DNA from 3 places in the Janthinobacterium sp. BJB304 genome. Region 3 is predicted to be linked to each of the others. Evidence: predicted binding sites of a transcription regulator. Region 3 holds the regulator's gene; each other region holds the start of a gene.
What was found. Region 3 encodes HrcA, which represses chaperone genes, less so after heat shock. Its sites were predicted from a motif close to TTAGCACTCNNNNNNNNNGAGTGCTAA; they were not measured.
Positions count from the first base shown of each region.

Region 1: the regulator HrcA is predicted to act here: its motif matches at 2,231-2,257, upstream of groES (co-chaperone GroES).
Region 2: the regulator HrcA is predicted to act here: its motif matches at 2,434-2,460, upstream of rpoH (RNA polymerase sigma factor RpoH).

Region 1 covers NZ_PDZN01000004.1:6,718-11,179, reverse strand. The annotation lists gene CSQ95_RS05745 (EVE domain-containing protein) at 1-42, opposite strand, end outside; RNA gene ssrS (6S RNA) at 130-307, opposite strand; gene CSQ95_RS05735 (cell division protein ZapA) at 497-808, opposite strand; gene CSQ95_RS05730 (hypothetical protein) at 808-1,071, opposite strand; gene CSQ95_RS05725 (hypothetical protein) at 1,228-1,974, opposite strand; gene groES (co-chaperone GroES) at 2,500-2,790, shown strand; gene groL (chaperonin GroEL) at 2,841-4,462, shown strand, end outside.
Region 2 covers NZ_PDZN01000009.1:207,014-211,475, forward strand. The annotation lists gene CSQ95_RS13210 (cytochrome P450) at 1-40, shown strand, start outside; gene CSQ95_RS13215 (antibiotic biosynthesis monooxygenase) at 37-384, shown strand; gene CSQ95_RS13220 (hypothetical protein) at 388-840, opposite strand; gene CSQ95_RS13225 (hypothetical protein) at 1,018-1,284, shown strand; gene rpoH (RNA polymerase sigma factor RpoH) at 1,375-2,268, opposite strand; gene ftsX (permease-like cell division protein FtsX) at 2,679-3,599, opposite strand; gene CSQ95_RS13240 (cell division ATP-binding protein FtsE) at 3,596-4,339, opposite strand; gene ftsY (signal recognition particle-docking protein FtsY) at 4,348-4,462, opposite strand, start outside.
Region 3 covers NZ_PDZN01000005.1:27,876-32,337, forward strand. The annotation lists gene CSQ95_RS07310 (hypothetical protein) at 1-32, opposite strand, end outside; gene CSQ95_RS07315 (HAD family hydrolase) at 279-1,004, shown strand; gene hrcA (heat-inducible transcriptional repressor HrcA) at 1,122-2,138, shown strand; gene fur (ferric iron uptake transcriptional regulator) at 2,190-2,621, opposite strand; gene CSQ95_RS07330 (outer membrane protein assembly factor BamE) at 2,818-3,459, shown strand; gene dapB (4-hydroxy-tetrahydrodipicolinate reductase) at 3,479-4,288, shown strand; gene CSQ95_RS07340 (barstar family protein) at 4,297-4,462, shown strand, end outside.

The sequences.
Region 1 (4,462 bases), on a different contig from region 3:
CACTTCATCGGGTTCGGATTTCATCAGCCAGTACTGTTTCATTACATTCCCCAGGTCAAAGAATAAAAGCGACAGGCGTAAAAAAACGGCTGCGCATGCTGATGCTGCAACCGTTTTTTGTACTGCAAATTGGGCCCCGCCTGTGCCGCTATGCCGGCATCCCGAACCAAACGGTTCAAGGTGGTCACGTTAGTTCAATTTCGGGTTCGTCGAACGAGCGACGCTCACTCCCATCAAACAAAATTCGCAACCGATGCGCATAAATGGTTCAAGGAATATATGGCAATCGCGAACACCGCAGGGTAGACCCAAGTTTACTCCTTTGATCGCGCATCGCAAAGACAAATCGTACCGTGTCCGCTTAAAATCCAATTAATAACACCGAACAAAGCCGTAGCGAGCGGCGATGAATTGTGGCTAAGAAGCGCAGCTGTGCTTGAGCACAGCGAGCATCGCAGGCCGCAAGTCGCGACGCGCAGTAGGTTTGGTTCGGTGTTTAAAAAAGGTTTTCCTGGGGCGTCAATGCGCTATCCAATACTGTGTGCATGGCCGAGATCTTTTGCTTCACTTCCAGGATCGTCAGTTCCGACAGCGGACCTTGCGGCGACTTCACGGAAAGGAATTCCGCGGCCACGCCCAGGGCGGCCAGCACGGCGATGCGGTCATTGCCCTTGACCTTGCCCGCGTCGCGGATGGCTTTCATTTTGCTATCGAGATAGATCGCCGCTTCGCGCAGCGCGCGCTCTTCGCCGTCGCGGCACACCATGCTGTAGGACTGGCCCATGATATTGACATCGACACGCGGCATTACGCTTCCTTCTCGTTCTCGGCAATATAGGCGCCCGCTTCCGAAGCGGCTTGCTCCAGACCGGCTTGCACCAGTTCGGGAATTTTTTCCAGCAACGCCTCGACCCGCTCCTGCGCCTCGCGCATGCGCTGCACATACAGGGCGTTCTCGGCGGCCAGCGCGGCATTGTCCTTGCGCAGTTGCGCGTTTTCACGGCGCAGCGCATGGGTCATTTCGGCCAGCAGGCCTATTTTGTCGGATAATTCGTTGAATTCGGAAATCATCCCGCCACTATAGGGCGGACGCTCCATGGGCGTCAATCGAATCACGCCGCTGTCACACATATTTACATCAATGCAGGTCAGTTGCCGTGAAATACACGCTTTTTCCGGCGCTTTTCGCCATCTGCACGCATCCGCCGGCGCCGCGATGCCAGCGTTTTACTCGTCGACGTAATCGGGTTCGATATCGAGACCGCCATAGCGGTTTTCGCACGAGCGGCGCGTCAACTCCTGCTTGCCGCTCTTGCCATCAAGCACCATCGTCAAGTCGCGGCAAGTACGGTGGTAGCTGCCAGGTTTGGCGTCCGTCCGCGAGGGCGTCAAAGTGACGCGCAAGGGCACGGCATTGCCCAGTCCCTTGTTGCTCCATTCACGGCTCTTGCCATCCTCTTCATCTTTCAAGGTGCGCACGGCGGCCGTCAGCAAGGATTTCTGTTCCTTCGCATTCAGCCTGGCGATGGTCACGTCGGACAGGAAAGGCGGATACACGACGGGCGCCGGATCCTTGCCCTGCACATCCCAGCGTCCGCTGTTCTGCGAGCACGTACGGCGGCTCAGGTCTTGCGACTTGTCGCCCGCCGTGACGACGAATTTCAGGTCGCGGCAGATGTGCGCCTTCAGGCTGTGTTCCGTCATGCCGGAGTTGCTGAAGTTATATGTGACTTTCACCCGCACGCCACGGTCGCCGCCGTTGTCCCACACATGCGCTTCCTGGTCGTCGTCATCCTTGTTGAGGTCGTTGAACAGCTCGTTGAGCAGCATTTCCTTTTCCAGCGGCGTCAGGGTCGCCACGGTGATCTCGTCGAGAATCGTGGGCGTTTGCGCGGCGGCATTGCCCAGGCAGGCGAGGCCGACGAGGGCGGCACCGAGCAGGCGCAGGGCGGGACGGGAAAGAGTCGATGGCATAGTGTGCTTTCTGGTACAGGGGGAATATTGATATGCAATTGCAATCATCTTATCAAAGTCCATAGCAAAACTCTGTTTCCTGTGCGTACAGGAACGCCGTTCGCCTGACGGGCATGCTAGAGTCGCGCCTGTTGCTGACGCCCGGGAACGAGGCTTGCGTTTGCGCAAACCCTGTGTAAATGCAGGCTGCGCAGAACGTCTAAGCTTATCTTCCCGGAGAATAAGCCCTTGAATAAGCCCCCTACCGTCCCTATAATTAGCACTCGTTAGTAGAGAGTGCTAACAAACTCTTTCGTAGCAATCCTCAAGACATGATGGTGTCTGCCGGGCAACAGCAGGGAACGCTACGCGGCGGGCGACGCCGCGATGCCACCACTGCCCAGCGCCGGCATGCACCCGATGCCATGAGGTTTGCTTGACCGTTGCGGGCTGCTTTCAACGGCGGTCACTGAAAGCACGCCTGGCGCTGTGCCAGGAATGTATTCATTTAGCAACACCTATCCATTGAACTTTAAGGAGTTTTGTATGAATCTGCGCCCATTGAACGATCGCGTCATCGTCAAACGCCTCGACCAGGAAACCAAGACTGCGTCCGGCCTCATCATTCCTGATGCAGCTGCTGAAAAACCGGATCAAGGCGAAGTCCTTGCCGTAGGCAATGGCAAGATTCTCGACGACGGCAAAGTCCGTCCTCTGGATGTCAAAGTGGGCGACCGCGTCCTGTTCGGCAAGTACGCCGGCCAAACCGTCAAAGTTGACGGCGATGAGCTGCTGGTCATGCGCGAAGAAGACATCATGGCGATCGTCGTCAAGTAATTGTTTCCACGTTGTAGACAGATACATCCCGAAACTCAGGAGAATTGAACATGGCAGCTAAAGAAGTAGTATTCGGCGACGCAGCGCGCGCCAAGATGGTCGAAGGCGTCAACATCCTCGCCAACGCAGTCAAAGTCACCTTGGGCCCGAAAGGCCGCAACGTGGTCCTGGAGCGCTCGTTCGGCGCCCCTACCGTCACCAAGGATGGTGTGTCGGTAGCGAAAGAAGTTGAACTCAAAGACAAGCTCATGAACATGGGCGCGCAAATGGTCAAGGAAGTGGCTTCCCGCACCAGCGACAATGCCGGCGACGGCACCACCACCGCCACCGTGCTGGCACAAGCCATCGTGCGCGAAGGCATGAAGTTCGTTGCCGCCGGCATGAACCCGATGGACCTGAAGCGTGGTATCGACAAAGCTGTTGCAGCGACCGTCGAAGAACTGGCGAAAATCGCCCGTCCTTGCACCACGACCAAGGAAATCGCCCAGGTTGGCGCGATCTCGGCGAACTCGGACTACTCGATCGGCGAGCGTATCGCTGAAGCGATGGAAAAAGTCGGCAAAGAAGGCGTCATCACGGTAGAAGACGGCAAGTCGCTGAACGACGAGCTGGACATCGTTGAAGGCATGCAGTTCGACCGCGGCTACCTGTCGCCATACTTCATCAACAACCCAGAGAAGCAAGTTGCCGTCCTGGACAGCCCATTCGTCCTGCTGTGCGACAAGAAAATCTCGAACATCCGTGACCTGCTGCCGGTACTGGAACAAGTCGCCAAAGCTGGCCGTCCACTGCTGATCATCGCGGAAGACATCGAAGGCGAAGCGCTGGCTACCCTGGTTGTGAACAACATCCGCGGCATCCTGAAAACCTGCGCAGTGAAAGCACCAGGCTTCGGCGACCGCCGCAAAGCCATGCTGGAAGACATCGCTGTCCTGACGGGCGGCCAGGTGATCGCTGAAGAAGTCGGCCTGACCCTGGAAAAAGTGACTCTGGCCGAACTGGGCCAGGCGAAACGCATCGAAGTGGGCAAGGAAAACACCATCGTCATCGATGGCGCCGGCGAAGCTGCCTCGATCGAAGCACGCGTGAAACAAGTGCGTGTACAGATCGAAGAAGCGACCTCGGACTACGACCGTGAAAAACTGCAAGAGCGCGTGGCCAAACTGGCTGGCGGCGTTGCCGTGATCAAGGTTGGCGCAGCCACCGAAGTCGAAATGAAAGAGAAGAAAGCCCGCGTTGAAGATGCACTGCACGCCACGCGCGCTGCCGTGGAAGAAGGCATCGTGCCAGGCGGCGGCGTAGCCCTGCTGCGCGCACGCGCCAACATCACGGTCAAGGGCGACAATCCTGATCAAGACGCTGGTATCAAGATCGTCCTGCGCGCAATGGAAGAGCCGCTGCGCATGATCGTGCAAAACGCCGGCGAAGAAGCGTCGGTCGTCGTGGCAGCCGTCCTGGCTGGCGCGGGCAACTACGGCTACAACGCTGCCAACGGCACGTATGGCGACATGGTGGAAATGGGCGTTCTGGACCCAGCCAAAGTGACCCGTTCGGCGCTGCAAAACGCCGCTTCGATCGCTTCGCTGATGCTGACGACCGACTGCATGGTCTGCGAAATCGCTGACGACAAGGCAGCCGGCGGCATGGGCGGCGGCATGGGTGGTATGGGCGG
Region 2 (4,462 bases), on a different contig from region 3:
TGCCCGCATCCCCGTTTTCAACACTGGAGAAAGAGCATGATTGCCGTGATTTTCGAAGTCTGGCCCAGCGCCGAAGGACGCCAGCAGTATCTGGACCTGGCGGCCGCGCTGCGTCCCTTGCTCGCTGAAGTCGATGGTTTCATGTCCATCGAGCGCTTCAGCAGCCTGAGCGAGCCAGGCAAACTGCTGTCGCTGTCTTTCTTTCGCGACGAAGCGGCACTGGCGCAGTGGCGCCAGCTGGAAGCGCACCGGGCGGCCCAGTCGGCGGGCCGGCATGGCGTGTTCGACGATTACCGGCTGCGCATCGCCGGCGTGGTGCGCGATTACGGCATGCTGGAGCGGGAACAGGCGCCGACCGGCAGCCGCCAGCGCCACGATGTCTGACGCTTAGCGGGGCAGGGCGCCCTGCGTGATTTTTACCTTGACCCGGTAGGTGGGCGCGGCCGCGTCCAGGGCGGGCGGCGTGGCCGGATCGACGTCGAGCAGGGTGAACGTCAGGTGGTTGACGGTCACGGAGCTGGCGGCGCCGGGCATGGACTCGGACAAGACGATGTCGGTGGCGCCCGCGCTGTTGAGCAAACTGAAACTGTAGCTGACGTAGCCTTTCCATACGCACACGGCGCCCTTGCGGCAGCGGCTGTCGTTGACACGCTCGAGTTTCAGGGTATCGGTGGCCGTGATGGCGACTTGTTCGCCCGGCGAGAGCACATGGGTGACGCTGCGCGGCGTGTTTTCCGCGTCGCCGGCGCTGCCGGCCGCGCCGCAGCCCGCCAGCACGGCCAGGCAGGCGATGAACAGGGGTAACAACCACGTTCGGTACGATTGATGTAGATAGTGCATGTTTTTCCTTTCAGGTGGAGCGTCCCGGCGTGGCGTCCACGCGTGGGATGAAAATGATAATAACAAAATGATATTTTTCCGGCGCACTATTGGCGCGCTGCCGATGAATTGACGCGCCGGCCACGCGGCGCGCCGATTACTGCGTAGAATGGCTGTTTTGAAAATCAGGAAACAACCATGAAAAAAACCGACCTGGCCAAAAGCGATGCCAAGAAACTGATGGGAAAGATGAATGTTCCCGGCGCCGGTGCATTCGGTAAGGAAGCAGTGGTCGTCGACCGCCGCGAGCAACGCAAGCGCGATCAGGCCCTGGGCCTGGTACCGTTCGCCGTCAAGCTGAACAGCGATCTGGTCTTGCAATTGCAGACCCTGGCCAAGGAAGGCGGCGCGGATCTGAATGAATTGGTCGCCGAGCTGATCACCAAGGGCTTGGCAGCAGCATAAGGGCTGACAATGTTTATCTGTTGATAAACATCAAACTGTAAAATCAAAAGGCGCCTTGCGGCGCCTTTTGCGTTGCGGCATTGCTTGCGATTACACGTAGGCCGCCAGCGCGCCCTTCATTTTCTTCAGCGCCGCCACTTCGATCTGGCGGATGCGCTCGGCCGATACGCCGAACTCTTCTGCCAGCGCGTGCAGCGTGGCGCCGGAGCCGTCGTCGTTGGCCAGCCAGCGCGCTTCGATGATGCGGCGCGAACGGGCGTCCAGCTTCGACAAGGCCGTTTCCAGGCCTTCCGATTGCAGGCGCGTCACTTGTTCCGCTTCCAGCACCTTGGTCGGCTCGCTTTGCTCCGACGACAGGTAGGCGATCGGCGAAAACTTGTCGTCTTCATCGTCGGTCGGCGATTCCAGCGCGATGTCGCGGCCGCTCAAGCGCGTTTCCATTTCGATCACTTCTTCGCGCTTCACGTCGAGCAGCTTGGCCAGCGCATCGATCTGTTTCGGCGTCATCGCATCGAGGCCCGTCTTGTGGCTGCGCAGGTTGAAGAACAGCTTGCGCTGCGCCTTCGTCGTCGCGACCTTGACCAGGCGCCAGTTTTTCAGGATGTACTCATGCATCTCGGCTTTCACCCAGTGCATGGCGTACGACACCAGGCGCACGCCCTGGTCCGGATCGAAACGTTTCACGGCTTTCATCAAGCCGATATTGCCTTCCTGAATCAGGTCGGCATGCGGCAAGCCATAGCCCAGATAGCCGCGGGCAATCGAGACCACCAGGCGCAGGTGCGACAGCACCAGTTCTTGCGCGGCGGCCAGGTCATTTTTTTCGCGCAGGCGTTTCGCCAGCGAAATTTCTTCGTCGTGGGTCAACATGGGCAGACGGTTCACGGCCGAAATATAGGCGTCGATATTGCCCAGATTGCCAGTGAACCCGAGGCCCAGCGCATTACTTTTGGTCGGAACCAATGCGGATGTTGCGGACATCATAGTCATGTTTTCTCCCTCGTAGTCTTGCTGTGTTCCAGTTGGCCACATCACACGATGTGGCCCGATTGTCTGTTCTGTTTTGCGTATTCGGTCTTGCACTTTGCAGATCGCGGCACCATCTTCATCTGGCGTCCATGGCGGTTCTGCTGTTGGTATGTCCCTATATTAGCACTCTCTGCCTGAGAGTGCCAATCAGCACATTTAATCGTTCTGATAGCCTAAATGCTATGGTGATTTGATGCTTGATATATATCTCTGAACAGCGCGAGATAGCGCTTTACGACAACATGGCTAGTCTACGGCCTCTGGCTGAAGCGAGCCTTAAGAATACTTGCTAAATATCAAGATAACAGCAGATGGGGATGGCGAGGCGCATGGCGGCGCCAGGAGCGCCGCCATGGAAAGGAAGGTCAGTTCAGGCGCGCCAGGTGGCGCTGCACGCAGAGGAAGGCGCCGATCAGGCCGAGGCCGGCGCTGACGGCCAGCAAGCCGGCCATCGGCAGCGGCGCCAGCGGCACCAGCTGGAATTCGGACGCATACAGGCGTGCAAACTCGGCAATCGTGGTATTGAGCGGCTGCAAGGCCAGCGCCACGGCGCCCAGCGCCAGCGCACCGGCGCACAGGCCCAGCAGGGCGCCCGTGTAATAGAAGGGGCGGTGGATGAAAGTGTCGGTGGCGCCGATCAGTTTCGAGATGCTGATTTCATCGCGCTGCTGCATCACCTGCAGGCGGATGGTATTGAACACCACGGCGATGACGGCCACGCCCAGGGTGATTGCCAGCAGCAGCAGCACCAGGCGCAGCACGCCCAGCAGGGCCGCCAGACGCTTGACCCAGGCCGAATCGACTTGCGCCGATTCCACGCCCGGCAGGTGGCGCAACTGTTCCGCCACGGCATCGACGTCCTGCGCTTCGCTGGCGCTGCTGAAGGCGTCGAGTTTCAGCACATAGCTGTCGGGCAGGGGATTGTCGCCCAGGGTGCTGAGCACGTCGGCCAGGCCGCTCTTGTTTTTCAGGGTATCGAGCGCCTGTTCGCGCGGGATGAAGATGATCTTCGCCTTTTGCTCGCCGACGATCTTGCGCATGGCGCTGGCCAGGGCCACGGCTTGCTCGCGCGGCGTGTCGATCTTCAGGAAGACGCTGATTTCCGGGTCGACGGACATTTGCTCCGACATCGGGCGCACATTGTCGAGCATGGTCAAGCCGGCGAACGGCAGCGACAGGGCGATGGCGACGACGAGCACGTTCAAGAGAAAGCCGCCCGGCGACTTGCGCAAGTGAATTAGCGCCGAACCGAGCGCGAAGCGGTGTTGACGGAACCAGCCTCTCATGCCTGTTCTCCCTGCGCGTCGTCCTGGTCGGGGGCGGGCGCAAAGTCGGGATCGGGCGGGGCGAAGACGGGCGCTTGCGTGGCCTTGTCGATGGCGACCAGCTGGCCGTTCTTCAGGTGGATCACGCGGGCGGCGGCGTCGAGCATCTGTTCGTCATGGCTGGAAATGAGGCAGGTCACGCCCACCGAGTGGAATGCTTTGAGGGCGTCGAGCACCTTGTTGGCGCTGGCGCGGTCCAAGTTGGCTGTCGGTTCGTCGGCCAGGATGATCTGCGGCCGGTTGACGATGGCGCGCGCGATCGAGACGCGCTGCTGCTCGCCGCCCGACAGCGACAAAGGGCGCGCCATGGCGCGGTCCAGCAGTCCCACCTTGTCGAGCGCGGCGCGGGCGCGCTGCTCGGCGGCAACTTTATGCGCGCCGACGACGAGCAGCGGCAGCATGACGTTGGCCAGGATGGAGCGGTCGCTCAGCAGTTTTTGCTGCTGGAAGATCAGGCCCATGTTACGGCGCAAAAACGGCACGCCGGCCGGCTTGATCTTCGCCATGTCCTGGCCATTGACGATCAGCTTGCCCGACGTGGGGCGTTCCATGGCGGCGATCATCTTCAGCAAGGTGGACTTGCCGGCGCCGGACGGGCCGGCCAGGAAGACCAGCTCGCCCTTGGCAATACTGAGCGAAATGTCGCTGAGCGCCACGGCGTCGGGGGAGTATTGCTTGGAGACGTGCTGAAATTCAATCATGTATAGGCTTATCCGAGCAGCGCTTCGACAAATTCGGCAGCCACGAAAGGCTGCAAGTCTTCAATTTTCTCACCGATGCCGATGAAATACACGGGCACGGGGCGCACGCGGGCAATCGCCGCC
Region 3 (4,462 bases):
GCCAGCATCGAGCGCAGGTACAAATTTTTCATACATTCTCCAAAACGAATTAGGTTGGGTAGCGCAACGCGGACGCTGGCGCCGCATTGGAATGGCGCCTATTTTAGTCTATCTGGCAAGCCGGATGATCTTGCCTTGTATCACCCTGTAACAATTTTTCGCCGGGAAGCGCCGGCCCGGCCCCATTTCATGGGGGCGCCGCCATGCCGGCGGCGGCGATCGGTGCGACAATAGCTGCGGGCTGCGCACAGTGACGCGGCATCTATATAGTGAGTTCCATGTCTCTTGCCCCTGTAAAACCTGCCGTGCCGCCCAAGGCCATCCTGTTCGACCTCGACGATACCTTGTGGCCCATCGCGCCCGTGATTGCCGCCGCCGAAACCCTGCTGCACGACTGGCTGGCCACGCATGCGCCCAAGGTGGCGCAGCAGTTTTCCATCGAGCTGTTGCGCCAGCACCGTCTGGCCATGCTCAATGAACAACCGCATTTCCATGGCAATTTGATCGAGCTGCGCCGCGCGGGCTTGCTGACCGCCTTCGAGGCCGCCGGCGAAGATCCCGCCCTGGTCGACGGCGCCATCGCGCAATTCCTGGCGGCGCGCCATCGCGTGCAGCCGTATGACGATGTCTTGCCCGGCCTGGCCTGGATGGGGCAGCGCATACTGGTCGGCTCGATCTCGAATGGCAATGCGGACCTTGAAATTATCGGCCTGGCGCAGCATTTTAAAGTGTCGATTGCCGCCAGCGATTTCGGCGTCGCCAAGCCTGACGCCAGCATCTTCCTGGCCGGTTGCGCCGCGCTGGGCGTGGCGCCGCATGAGGCCGTGTATGTCGGCGATGACTTGTATTTCGATGTCACGGGGGCGCAAGGGGCGGGCATGCGTGCCGTGTGGATGAACCGCAAGGGCAGCGATGCCCATCTGGCCGCCGGCGTGCAGCCCGACGCCATCTGCGCCAACTTTGATGAATTGCTGCTGTGGCTGCGGGGGCAACTGGAAGATTGATCGCCGCTGGCCAGGCGAACGTGCATAATAGGCGCTGTTGATGCACGTTCGGCCGCTTTCGTTGCCGCTTGCTTAATAATATGCTTGTTTAAAGAATATTTGCTTACCTAAGACACCATGCAACTCGATACACGTGCCCAAACACTGCTGAAAGCCCTGGTCGAGCGATATATCGCCGACGGCCTGCCGGTCGGTTCGCGCGCCTTGTCGAAAATTTCCGGCCTCGACCTGTCGCCGGCCACGATCCGCAACATCATGGCCGACCTGGAAGAGCTCGGTTATGTGTCCAGTCCGCATACCTCGGCCGGACGCATCCCCACGCCGCGTGGCTACCGCATCTTTGTCGACACCTTGCTGACCGTCCGGCACCTGGACGAGCACATGGTGGAGTCGCGCATGCGCCTGCAGACGCCGCAGCCGCAAAAAACCATCGCCAACGCGGCGCAGATGCTGTCGTCGCTGTCGCAGTTCGCCGGCGTCGTGCTCAGCCCGCGCCGCGAATCCGTGTTCCAGCAAATCGAATTCCTGCGCCTGTCCGAAAAACGCATCCTGCTCGTCATCGTCGCTCCCGGCGGCGACGTGCAGAACCGTTTATTGCTGACGGAGGCCGACTATACGCCGGCGCAACTGGTGCAATCGGCCAATTACATCAACCAGAATTATGGCGGCCTGTCGTTCGACGCCGTGCGCGTGCGCCTGCAAGGCGAGCTGCGCCAGTTGCGCGACGACATGGGCAGTTTGATGCAGGCGGCCGTGGAGGCGGGCAGCGAAGCGATGGCCGATCATAGCGATGACATGGTGATTTCCGGCGAGCGCAACCTGCTCAGCGTGAGCGATCTGTCATCGAATATGCATTCGCTGCGCCAGATGTTCGACATGTTCGAGCAAAAGACGGGCTTGATGCAGCTGCTCGACGTGTCGAGCAAGGCGACGGGCGTGCAGATTTTCATCGGCGGCGAATCGAATCTGGTGCCGATGGATGAGATGAGCGTGGTGACGGCGCCGTATGAAGTCAACGGCAAGATCGTGGGAACGTTGGGAGTGATCGGACCGACGCGCATGGCTTACGAGCGCGTCATCCCGATCGTCGATATCACCGCTAAATTACTGTCGAGCGCGCTCAGCCATCATTGATGCGGTTCAATGCTGCGCCGGCCGGCCCCTTGCGGGAACGGCCGGCGTGGGTCAGGCTGTTTTGTGCGGGCAAGCTGTCTTGGTGCAGTTGCCGTAGATGGCCAGAGCGTGTTCGGCGATCTTGAAGCCGCGCTCTTCGGCCACTTTTTGCTGGCGGATTTCGATTTCTTCGTCGAAGAATTCTTCGACCCGGCCGCAATCGAGGCACACCAGATGGTCGTGGTGGGAGCCTTCGTTGAGTTCGAAAATCGCCTTGCCGGTTTCAAAATGGTTGCGGTTAAGCAAGCCGGCTTGTTCGAATTGTGTGAGAACACGGTAGACAGTTGCCAAGCCGACATCCATATTGTCGGCCAGCAGAATCTTGTAGACGTCTTCCGCGGTCAGGTGGCGTACCGGGCTACTCTGGAAGATATCGAGTATCTTCAGCCGTGGCAGGGTGGCTTTCAGGCCGCTTGCCTTGAGATCACTAGGATTGTTACTCATGTTTGTTGCTCGTATGTGGGTCAGGTGCTTTATCATATAGCGTTTTGTCGGGGAGTGCCAAAATATGCATTTTTTTGGCGGGCCGGTCACTCCTGGCGTTTTGTTCATCCAATTGAGGTCATTTATGCGCGTAACCCCGGCTGTATTGCCATCTCTCTGGCACCGTATTTCATTTCGAGCACCAGTCGTGGCAGGCATGGTCTGTGTCGCGCTGGCCGTGTCCGGCTGCGCCAACCGTGGCATTCTTGGCGAAAAGCCGGCAGCTGCTCAAAAAGAAGGCAAGGAACTGGTTCCCGAACAGGGCGCACAAACGACCACCATTACGCCGCTGCAAAAATTCATGTGGTTTTTCTCGCCCTACCGTCCTGACATTCAACAAGGCAACTTTGTCTCCGAAGAGATGCTGGCCCAGTTGAAAGTAGGCATGACGCGTGACCAGGTGCGTTTCGTCCTCGGCACTTCGCTGCTGACCGATATCTTCCATGCCGACCGCTGGGATTATCCATTCCGCCTGGCGCGGGGCAGTGGTGAAACCACCAGCAGCCGCGTGGTCGTGTACTTCGGCAAGGATGGCAAGGTTGAACGTTTCGAAGGCGGCAACTTGCCGACGGAGAAAGAATATATCGACCGCATCGCCGGTCCGTCGCCATTTGCCAAGGTCGCCAAGGCCGACGTGCCTGCCGCCGTCGTGCCATCGCCCGTGGCGCCAAGCGCCGTGCCGGTACCGGCCGATGCCGCTCCTGCCATTCCTGTGAGCAAGCCTGACGTTGCACCAGCACCAGCAACGGCGCCTGCCGCCGAGCCAGCACCGACGCCTGCCGCCGAACCCACCAAATAAGTTGTTGTAAGAGAATAAAATGACTGAACTTAAAATCGCCATCGCTGGCGCCAGCGGCCGCATGGGCCATATCCTGATCGAAGCGGTCAGCAACGCGCCCGACGCCTTGCTGGCCGGCGCCCTCGACCGCGCAGGCTCGCCGTCCGTCGGCCAGGATGCCGCCGCCTTTCTCGGCAAGCCTGCCGGTGTGCTGATCGAGTCGGACCTTGCCACCGGCCTGGCCAATGCCGATTACCTGATCGACTTCACGCGCCCCGAAGGCACTTTGCAGCACCTGGCGTATTGCGCCGAGCATGGCATCAAGATGATCATCGGCACCACCGGTTTTGATGACGCGGGCAAGGCCGCCATTGCCGCCGCCGCCGAAAAGACGGCCATCATGTTCGCGCCGAACATGAGCGTGGGCGTGAATGTCACCATGAAGCTGCTGGAACTGGCCGCGAAAAGCCTGTCCGAAGGCTACGACATCGAAATCATCGAAGCGCATCACCGCTTCAAGGTCGATGCGCCGTCGGGCACGGCCCTGCAAATGGGTGAAGTGGTGGCCGGCGCCCTAGGCCGCGACCTGAAGGAATGCGCCGTGTACGGCCGCGAAGGCGTGACGGGCGAACGCGATCCGTCGACCATCGGCTTTGCCACCATCCGCGGCGGCGATATCGTCGGCGACCATACGGTGCTGTTTGCCGGCATCGGCGAGCGCATCGAGATCAGCCACAAATCGAGCAGCCGCGTCACCTACGCCCACGGCGCCCTGCGCGCCGCGCGTTTCCTGGCCGATAAGCCGACGGGCCTGTTCGACATGCAGGATGTGCTGTCGCTGAAGAACTGAGGAGTACCATGGCCACTGCCCTCCTGAATGGAAAAGACATCACCGATGAAGCGAGTTTTCACGCGCAATGCGTGCAAGCCTTCGGTTTCCCCGAGTTCTACGGCAACAGCATGGATGCCTGGGTCGATTGCCTCAGCTACCTGCGCGACGATGAAAACATGACGCAGTTCCGTT